DNA from 3 places in the Marinomonas rhizomae genome. Region 1 is predicted to be linked to each of the others. Evidence: predicted binding sites of a transcription regulator. Region 1 holds the regulator's gene; each other region holds the start of a gene.
The links. Region 1 encodes PhoB, which activates phosphate uptake and scavenging genes when phosphate is short. Its sites were predicted from a motif close to TGTCATANNNNTGTCANA; they were not measured.
Positions count from the first base shown of each region.

Region 2: the regulator PhoB is predicted to act here: its motif matches at 1,529-1,546, upstream of KDW99_RS00810 (phosphatase PAP2 family protein).
Region 3: the regulator PhoB is predicted to act here: its motif matches at 1,723-1,740, upstream of KDW99_RS15215 (putative 2-aminoethylphosphonate ABC transporter substrate-binding protein).

Region 1 covers NZ_CP073343.1:4,287,029-4,290,310, reverse strand. Annotated here, with positions in the region: gene phoR (phosphate regulon sensor histidine kinase PhoR) at 1-730, opposite strand, end outside; gene phoB (phosphate regulon transcriptional regulator PhoB) at 727-1,422, opposite strand; gene ubiA (4-hydroxybenzoate octaprenyltransferase) at 1,507-2,361, opposite strand; gene KDW99_RS20075 (chorismate--pyruvate lyase family protein) at 2,358-2,918, opposite strand; gene KDW99_RS20070 (HDOD domain-containing protein) at 2,925-3,282, opposite strand, start outside.
Region 2 covers NZ_CP073343.1:189,892-193,173, reverse strand. Annotated here, with positions in the region: gene KDW99_RS00820 (DMT family transporter) at 1-127, opposite strand, end outside; FMN riboswitch at 243-405, opposite strand; gene rarD (EamA family transporter RarD) at 577-1,491, shown strand; gene KDW99_RS00810 (phosphatase PAP2 family protein) at 1,608-3,282, shown strand, end outside.
Region 3 covers NZ_CP073343.1:3,223,339-3,226,620, reverse strand. Annotated here, with positions in the region: gene KDW99_RS15220 (putative 2-aminoethylphosphonate ABC transporter ATP-binding protein) at 1-413, opposite strand, end outside; gene KDW99_RS15215 (putative 2-aminoethylphosphonate ABC transporter substrate-binding protein) at 558-1,586, opposite strand; gene KDW99_RS15210 (UTRA domain-containing protein) at 1,838-2,557, opposite strand; gene KDW99_RS15205 (GGDEF domain-containing protein) at 2,819-3,282, shown strand, end outside.

The sequences.
Region 1 (3,282 bases):
TGCCTTTTTGCATGCTTTTTGGCAGACTGTCCTTGAACATGTCGAGGGTTTCTAAGTAGCCCTTAATAACGGTAAGCGGCGTTTTTAATTCATGGGAAGCGTTGGCAACAAAGTCTTTGCGCATCTGTTCTAGCAAGTGTAAGCGCGTCACATCACGAACAAAAATCAGGTGATCATTTTTATCGTACAGCGTGGTTTGGATTTCTAAATAGACGCCATCTTTGGCAGGCGACTTGATGACCAAAGGCTCACCAAAACGTTTTTGGCTAAAATAACGGAAAAATTCTGGGCTACGGACAATGTTGGTGATGATTTGGCCGCGATCGACGGGGCGCATTAAACCGAGAAAGTGGGCCGCCGAGTTATTCCACCATTCCAAATTGCCTTGGTTATCCGCCATGATAACGCCTTCTTTTAAGGCGGTGGTGGAGCTTTCTATTCGGGTTAGCGCTTGGCGCATGCGACGCTTGGATTTGCGCTGTTTTTTATGTAATCGATAAACCGCATCGAATACTTCGCCCCAAATTCCGCTGGCCTCTGGTGGTGCAGCACGACCAGAATGACGAAGCCAATTATGGAATTGGTAGAGCTGATAAAGCTGCCAGTACAGGGAACCTAAAACGTACAGCAGCAAAACACCCAACAACTGACCTATTACTAGGCCTATTACAATACAGGCCGCGAATCCTGCGAGCCAAGTAATAATAGTGTTTCGCCAAACTGTTTTCATACGGACCTTTTTGCTGAGAAGCGGTAGCCTGTTCCTCGTACTGTTTGTATCAAGAAATCATGAGTACTACCAATGGCTTTGCGTAAACGACGTATATGAACATCAACGGTACGTTCTTCAACGTAGACATTTCCTCCCCATACTTGATCCAACAATTGCGCTCTTGAATAGGCACGCTCTTGGTGGGTCATGAGGAATTTGAGTAGACGGTATTCTGTCGGCCCCATGTCTAAAGGACGACTGCCTATGGTAACGCGTTGGCTAATTGGATCAAGGGTAAGACCTTCAATTTCAATTGGCTCATCAACCCCTTGAGGCGTTGCACGGCGTAATACTGCTTTGAGTCGAGCAACGAGCTCGCGAGGTGAGAAAGGCTTGGTGATGTAATCGTCCGCGCCGACTTCTAGACCTTGGATTTTGTTGTCTTCTTCACTTTTCGCAGTCAGCATAATGACTGGAATTTCTGCCGTTGTGGGGTCTTTTTTCAATCTGCGAGTCAGCTCAATGCCGCTACCGCCAGGCATCATCCAATCGGCAAGAATCAAATCCGGACGATGGTCCACAATGATTTCATGGGCTTGCTGAATGTTTTCTGCTTCCAAATACTCGTAGCCCGCCATTTCAAGTGCAATGGCGATCATTTCGCGTATGGAAGATTCGTCGTCAATAATTAATACTTTTTTACCGGTCACAGGATTCATCCTCATCTCAGGAACGGTTTCATTAAAGCGATCTAATGTGACAATTCGGTTACATTGTCACAACTTTGCCACATATTACATAAAATAGCTTGCGACCAGACCGATGAAAACACAGTAACCAACGCGGTTATTGTCTAAAAATGAGCGAAAGCAAGCTTGTCGATCACGCTCTTTAGCTTGATTAAATTGCTGATAAAAGAGTCCAATACACACCACGAGTGATACAAAGTATAGCCAATGTAATCCGGCTAGTAGACCAATCCAGGTCAATAAAGACAAGGTTAGACCTTGTAGGCAAACAATGACGAATAAATCATATCTGCCAAATAAGATGGCGGTGGATTTGATGCCTATTTTGAGGTCATCTGGACGGTCTGTCATTGCATAATAGGTATCATAGGCAATGGTCCAAAAGCAATTGGCGACAAACAGCATCCATAGCTCAGGATCGGTTAAATCTCCTCCCTGTGCACTGTAGGCCATGGGAATTGCCCACGAAAAAGCCAAGCCAAGAAACAACTGGGGTAGATGGGTATAGCGTTTCATAAACGGATACAGAGCAGCCAAGCCTAAGCCTACGAACGACAGTAAAATCGTTTGCAGATCGGTAAAAAGTACTAAAACAAAGCTTAAAATCGACAAAGCACAAAACAGAACAAGTGCTTCTTTTTCAGATACTCGGCCCGACGGTAGCGGGCGGTTTTTAGTACGATCAACATGACCATCGACCTTTCGATCCGCGTAGTCATTAATCACGCAACCCGCAGATCGCATGCTAAAAACGCCTAAGATAAAGATAACGATCAAATGCCATTGAGGCATACCATCGGCTGCCAGCCATAGCGCCCATAATGTTGGCCACATCAGTAAGAATGAACCGATAGGGCGGTTGAATCGAGTGAGTTCTGCGTAGTCTTTAAGTTTGTTCATAACAATCCAAACGGCGGTTTTAGTTGGTTGATCTCATCAAAGAAAGCTTCATTGACCAATATTCCAGGGCCAAACTGATGAAACACAGAGCGTCTCGCCCACAAAGCATTAGGTTGGTTTGGAAACATGCGTTTTGGTAACTGAGTGACCTCAATGCAACTTCGAGACAGGGCCTTATGTTGAAACAGATAGCCACCTAATGGCTTGTCTTTTAAATGCTTTACATGTCGCCAATGGCCTTTCAATGACCTCGCCGGAATGATTGAGCGAGCATAAATAACGGCTCTTCCATCGACGTTAAGCAAGACAGTACGAATGCGTGCCGCTTCTCTTGGTCGCAACGCTAAGCGTTTTCGTTCTCTTGCTGTTGGGATCCCCCAAGAGTCTTCAAGCACATCAACCGTCAATGTTCCTAGGCGTCTAAGCTTTGCTGTTAAAGAGTCTTGAGTGACGAGCCAAGGCCATAAATTTTTCGGTACTTTTACCTTACTAATTTGGTGTATGGGCGACCATCGGTAGTCAAATTGCTGCGCGGCAGAAGCGTTCATTAACGTCATAATTAATTAGGCGTTCATTTTATTAATTAAGGCGACCATCTTGTGGAGCTCTGTTGATTTTTGATAGATGGCATCTCTGCAAGCTTCCGCTTCTTCTAACGTCAATCCAACTTCTAACAATACGGATGGTTCAATGACGTCGTTATGGCGTAATTGATACGAAACGTTAAGCAACTTCGCCAAAATGGCATGTTCGCCATAATAATGAGGCTTTTTGCTGTAGCGAATAGCTGTCCAAATGTTGTCAGGCAAACTCCAGTAGCGTAACAACCAAGAGCCTAATTGTTCCTTGGTAAAGTGCAATATTTGCATCTCGATCAATTCAGACGATAGATGAGCATTAGCTTCTTGGTATCGAGACAGA
Region 2 (3,282 bases), 270 kb from region 1:
CCAAGGTAAGGTGTTCGATTAGAACTATTTGCAGTGTGGAATAACCCGCTCCCAATAAAGGGTAACGAATCAAGGTATCAAGTGCCCACGTAAAACACGCGATCATGATAAAGAATGTGCCTGCCATCTTTGGTTTCTCCAAATATCAAGATGTACAGGGGTGATGAGGAATATACCAAGGTCTGCACACAAAAATGCACAGCTCAGAAACACCTGAAAAGCATCAGGCGCAACAAAGACTTGGTCGACTTCTATCATCCGGACTGTAACCGTCGGCTCTGGAGTCTCACCAGATCTGCTGACCTTTGTTCATAATAAACAAAGCGCTCGCGGGCTGTTGATAGATTCTTCAATCTTGTCAAATCACCGCCGGTGGGGAATTTCGCCCCGCCCCGAAGTTCGATTAAGTAAAATTAATACATTAACTTTAAACCCATCTTCTTACTTAGGCAATAAGTACGGTCATCACCATAATGAAATTCTCCATTTTATATTCAACAAACTCCTGACCATATACTCAGTATTGCTATACACTCTTTACTCAAAAATAAATATTCATTGAATAGGAAAACGTCAATGCAAACCTCCTCCAGAAGCGGCATATTTTACGCATTAACGGCTTTTACGCTTTGGGCCATTGCACCAATTTATTTTAAGGAAATGTCGTTTGTTCCCGCGCAGGAAATTCTAGCCCACCGTATCATTTGGTCTTGTGTGATTGTTCTCTTCTTAATCGTGCTGCTGCGTTATACCGATGCTTTAAAAACGGTTTTACGCTCTCGTAAAGCGCTCACAGCGATGCTTGCCTCTACTCTTTTAATTGGTGTCAATTGGGGAACCTTTATTTGGGCGGTACAAAACAACCAAATGCTAAGCGCCAGTTTAGGTTATTACATCAACCCGCTTATCAGTATTTTGCTGGGCGTAATTTTCTTTAAAGAAAAGCTCGATAGAGTACGTAAAGCGGCGGTCGTGTTGTGCTTTTGCGCGGTGGCTTTTGAAGTCATTCAATTTGGCTCCTTGCCTTGGATCGCTCTGGCCCTTGCTTTGACATTTGGCTTTTATGGCTTGGTACGTAAAAAAATTGCCGTCGATAGTTTCACTGGGATGGCCATTGAAACAGCTATTATGCTGCCCTTCGCACTCTTGTATTTAGCACTCAGTCCATCGCCTACTGCCAATATTTTTAACAATAGCGCCCAAGTAAACTGGCTTCTGTTTGCAGCAGGTCCAGTCACTATGGTGCCATTAATGTGTTTTGCCGCGGCGGCAAATCGCGTGAGCATGGTAACGCTTGGCTTCTTCCAGTATATCGGCCCAACTGGCATGTTTTTCCTAGCGGTTTTTTTGTACGACGAACCGCTTAGCCCAGAGAAACTTACCACCTTTGTTCTTATCTGGTCAGCGCTTGCTATGTTGATTTTCGACTCTGTTCGCCGTCTACGTAAAACCAAAGTCGCGAGACCAATTACCTCAAAAGAGACACTCTAAGCCTTTCAATAGAGATGACTCATGATGAGTTATCTCTTCTCATAAAACGTTAACACCCCTAATGTAACCTGTAAGTGAGATTGTATTAATAAATAGAAAAATGGAGATTCTAACTTATGAAAACAAGGCACTTAAATATCAATACCACACTAAAACCCATGGCGCTGGCCATCAGTGTCATTACACTACTTAGCGCCTGTGCAAGCCAGCAATACAACTCGTCAAACAGTACTCCAACAGGACTGGGCTACGAGCAAACCGTTCCAGTGCCAAACGTTTCCTTTCCTCTGCCTGCAGTAGATAACATTGAAAACAATGGCGGCAAGAATAAATACGACCCTGCCTATAACCCTATTCTCCAATTGCTCTCTGGATTTAACCAAGTATGGACGCTAGGAGACGAACAATGGGCCAGCGGTAACGCTAACAGCAAGGGGCCAGCCGACTTTAGTCGTGCCAAAATCCTCGACCCAATCGCTTGGCAAGAAAATATCGCCTATGTTGTAAAAGTCACCAATAACCGCACCTATCAACAAACCCTTGATGCCTATTTGGATGATAGGCGTGATAAAAATTTCAGCGTCATTGATGGCTTTGGACCATTAACGAATGCTTATATAGAAGGAGCGGAAGTGCATTCAAACGTGCCTCTTCATGTAGCAAGCGATGTGTCCAGAGGCCTATCCGACCCGGCCTATTTTGATGCCAATGCGACCATGGATTATTCTGAAGGCGGTGATGATGAGTCTGCAAAAGGGCTGTCTTCGTCTAAGTTAGGTAAGGTGGTTGATTTCGTGCATTTACTACGTGAAAGTTCGGCATCAACCTCGCCATCTAAATACCTTTTCGCCTCACCTCGACCATGGCGCATGAACAACAAAGGGCAGGTTATTCCACTAGATGCCAATAACGACGGCGTGCCAGATACAGAAACACTAGGCGATAAAACGTTCGAGCTTTACGATACCAAGGTCGCAATCGTTCCTTCGCTTAAATATCAGCGTCGCAAAGCCCAAGACGGCCGCCGTAAAGATGGTGCTTTTCCAAGTGGTCACACTAATGCTGGCTATTTAGCCTCGTGGGCCTATGCATACGCCTTCCCAGAACGATTTGCCGAAATGGTAACTCGTGGCTCAGAACTCGGTGAAAGCCGGATTGTGGCAGGTATGCATTCGCCATTTGATGTCATTGGAGGTCGAATTCAATCTCAAGCCGTCGCGGCGGCAGCTCTGACCAATAGCCAAAATACCGAACTCAAACAAGCGGCTTACGCAAACTCCGCAAGCTATTTTTCTACGCTCTCTAACAGTCAATCGCTGTACGAACTGGCTCACCAAGCAGATAACAACGACCGTTGGGCTGATCACGATCGAAACAAAGCCCTGTACCGTTTCCGCATGACATATGGCTTTAGCCAAGATAAGAGTAAAGCAGGTCAAGATCCCATTGTCCCGAAAGGCGCCGAAGCGATATTAGAAACACGACAACCTTACCTAAGTGCAGAACAGCGACGCGCCGTGCTGTACACAACATCCATTGATTCTGGTTACCCAGTTCTAGATGAATCAAATGGTTGGGGGCGTTTAGACTACGTAACCGCTTCAGATGGTTACGGTGCGTTTCTAGGTGATGTAACAGTTAATATGGATGCAGCAAAAGGCCGCTTTAATGCCCATGACTGGTGGCGTAATGATATCAGTGGCAAAGGCTTACTAACCAAGCAAGGTACAGGCTGGCTAACCTTAACGGGGAATAATACCTATGAAGGCGGAACGGTTCTGCAAGAAGGTA
Region 3 (3,282 bases), 1.1 Mb from region 1:
GATAGTTGTGCTGGGTATTTGCCTTCGCTGCCAGATAAACCAACGGTTGCTAATAGTTCTGTTACGCGCGCGCGCCGTTCGTTGGCGGATACTTTTTGGGATACCAAACCGTAGGCGATGTTGTCGGCGACGCTTAAATTGGGAAACAGCGCATAAGATTGAAAGACAATGCCGAAGTCTCGGTGGTTGACTGGCGCGTGGGTGATGTCGCGTCCGGCTTGATGAATTTGCCCAGAGGTTGGCGTGTCGAGTCCTGCGACTATGCGTAATAAGCTGGTTTTACCGCAGCCAGAAGGCCCAAGAAAGCAGACGAATTCTCCTTCGGCAATGTTCAAGGAAACGTTTTTTAGCGCTTGGTGTATGCCAAACATTTGATCAATATTATGCAGTTCCAAGTACGTTTGGTTGGACATGATAGGTCCTCTTTCAGTCGTGAGCGTTTAATTAATCAAGATGGACGCGGGTCCTGAAACAAAACAATTGAACCGCGTTGTTCACACGGTTCAATTGAAAATGATCGAAGTGAAAAGTAAAGCTATCCTGCGATCATAATGTGCTTATTTTGCTTCGCTTTTACTGTCGTAACGTGTTTGCCACTGGGTAAGAATCGCATCACGATTTTTAGCAGACCATTCAAAGTCATTATCTATCATCAATGATTCCGCGTTCTCAGGAAAATATTGAATAGATTTAGCGACGCCAGGCATGGCAACAACGGCATAGCCTTCGCTGTACATTTCATTGGCTTTTTTAGAAGTGGTCCAATCTGCGAGTGTTTTTGCTGCTTCTAGCTTTTTCGTCCCTTTGATAATAGACGTTGCTTCCATGTCCCAGCCTAAGCCTTCTGTTGGAAATACTATGTCTAGTGGAGCGCCTTGTTTTTTCGATTTTGCCGCGCGGAAGGCAAAAGAAATACCGATTGGAATCTCACCTGAAGCGGCCAATTTACAAGGTTTAGAGCCAGAGTGAGTGTAGCGGCTAACATTATTGTGTAAGGCATCCATGTAACCCCAGCCTTTGTCCTCACCAAACATTTGTAACCAGCTGCTTACGTCAAGAAAGCCAGTACCAGATGAGTTAGGGTTTGGCATAATAATGTGGTCTTTGTAAACTGGTTTTGTCAGGTCTTGCCAAGAGGTTGGTTTTGGCAAACCTAATTTTTCGGCTTCTACTGTGTTGAAGCAGATTGCTGCCATCCAAGCATCCATTCCAACCCAAACAGGTTCTTTACTGGTGTCTTTGAATTTTGGCGAAATGTTGTTATAGCCATTTGGTTTGTAGGTTTCTAAAAGTCCGTCATTTTTCAATAGCATTAAGCTGGTGGCGGCAAGTCCCCAAACTACGTCGGCTTGAGGGTTGTCTTTTTCGGCTAATAATTTCGCCGTGATGATGCCAGTAGAGTCGCGTACCCAGTTGATTTTGATATCTGGATTGTCTTCATTAAAACGCGCTGCGTATTTTTTAAGGTCTTCTGCTTCAATCGCGGTGTAAACCGTTAGTTCTGTTTTCGCTGCATGAGCAGAAATAGAAACCAATGCGATACCAGCCGTGGCGGCAAGACGTTTAAAAAGGGCTTTCTGTGTCATCTTCACTTCTCCATCATTTGTATTGAATGAGAGGTGATGAATATTTTGGTGAGTAGATAGGACTCTTAGCACCAAAAAAGCATCAACTCGTTAATCTGGTCTATACCAGATTTGTTAATGCAAAATAGCAGCCAAAAATGTCATTCATATGACAGTAAATAAAAAACTCACTAAAAATAGAAAATACATTGGGCTGGGTAAGATGGTGTATTTTTATTGGTTGGAAAAAAGAGCTAGGTAGTTGAGATGTATTAATCTCGAATGGAAATGTTTATTGTAACGGCATCATGTCGCCAAAATTCGTAATCAATTTCAATTACTTGCTTGTTTTTTTCATCATTACTTAAGTAATTAATTCTTTCGATATGAAGCCCCGGCTGACCCGCTGAAATCCCTAGATCGTTTGCTGCATGAGCGGGAAGTGAAGTGGATTTAAAGAATAAATCCATATTGTGATATTCAATTTGATATTTACTTTTTAGTAGTTGGCTTAATGATTGGGTGAGGTCTTCCTCTTCAATGCCAGGTAAGAGTGCAATATTAATGTACATTTTTTCGATCAATACAGGGCGTTGATCAATGTAACGTCGGCGATGTAAAAACAGCACAGGTGTGTTTTCTGGAATCCCCATAAGTGCCGCAATATAAGTATTGGCGGGTTCTAATTGTTGCACCAGTTTTTGAGTGGATGGCTGACAACCTTGCTCGGCCACGTATAAGTTAAAACTTAGGTAACTGGCTGGGTCATAGACCACCGCAGGTGGAGTAACAAACCAACCACGACGATTTTGCCGATAAATAAGACCCTCTGCTTCTAAGTTTTGCAGGGCTTGTCGAACCGTGATACGAGTTAGTTTAAATTGCTCGCCTATCTCTCTTTCAGAAGGGAGCTTTGAACCTGCTAGTAAGGCTTTATTTGCAATCAATTCACTAAAGTAACGTTGTATTTGTTGATAATGGCTGCTGGACATGGAGTGCCTGAAAATAAAGAGAGTGAAAAATTTATCTCAATATACTCTTTTTTGTTTTTGACTCAAAAATCAAAAATGAATTTCAGTACTTTTTGAATTAATGAGCTAACCAATTGAGTTAAAACTGAGCAGTATGATGGAAAAGTGTTCAATTTTGATGCGTTAAACTTTTTTGATTATGCATGTAAAGTGCAAGCAGAGGCATGTTATCATGCCTAAAATACGCAGTTTACTTTTTACCTAATGACAGGTTTACACGCTATGCTAAGAGGTTTCAATACTTTTAGAAAACGCATTACTCTCTTGTCTGGAGGCTTACTGCTCTCCCTAAGCTTGGTGCTTGTTACCTCTTTTTATCAACTGGCTTCTACTCGTCTATCCGAGGCCAGTGGTGAGTCTTTAGTAAATATTAGCCAATCTATTTCTAATATATTGTCAGCAAATCTTATGGAACGTGAGCGTGAGATTCTTCTGCTAAGTAAGCGCTCTTCTTTGTATGCTAACCAAGACTTAAGCGAATTACAGCACGACATAGATCAAATTAAGAACTCATATAAGAATTATGCTTGGATCGGCTTTGCTAATCTTGATGGCTTGGTGCTAGCGTCAAGCAATGGTGTTTTGAAGGGGGCTGATGTCAGTCAGCGTCCTTGGTTTATTCATGGTCGTACAGGTCCTTTTGTTGGTGATGTACATAAGGCTTTATTGCTCGAAAAATTACTTCC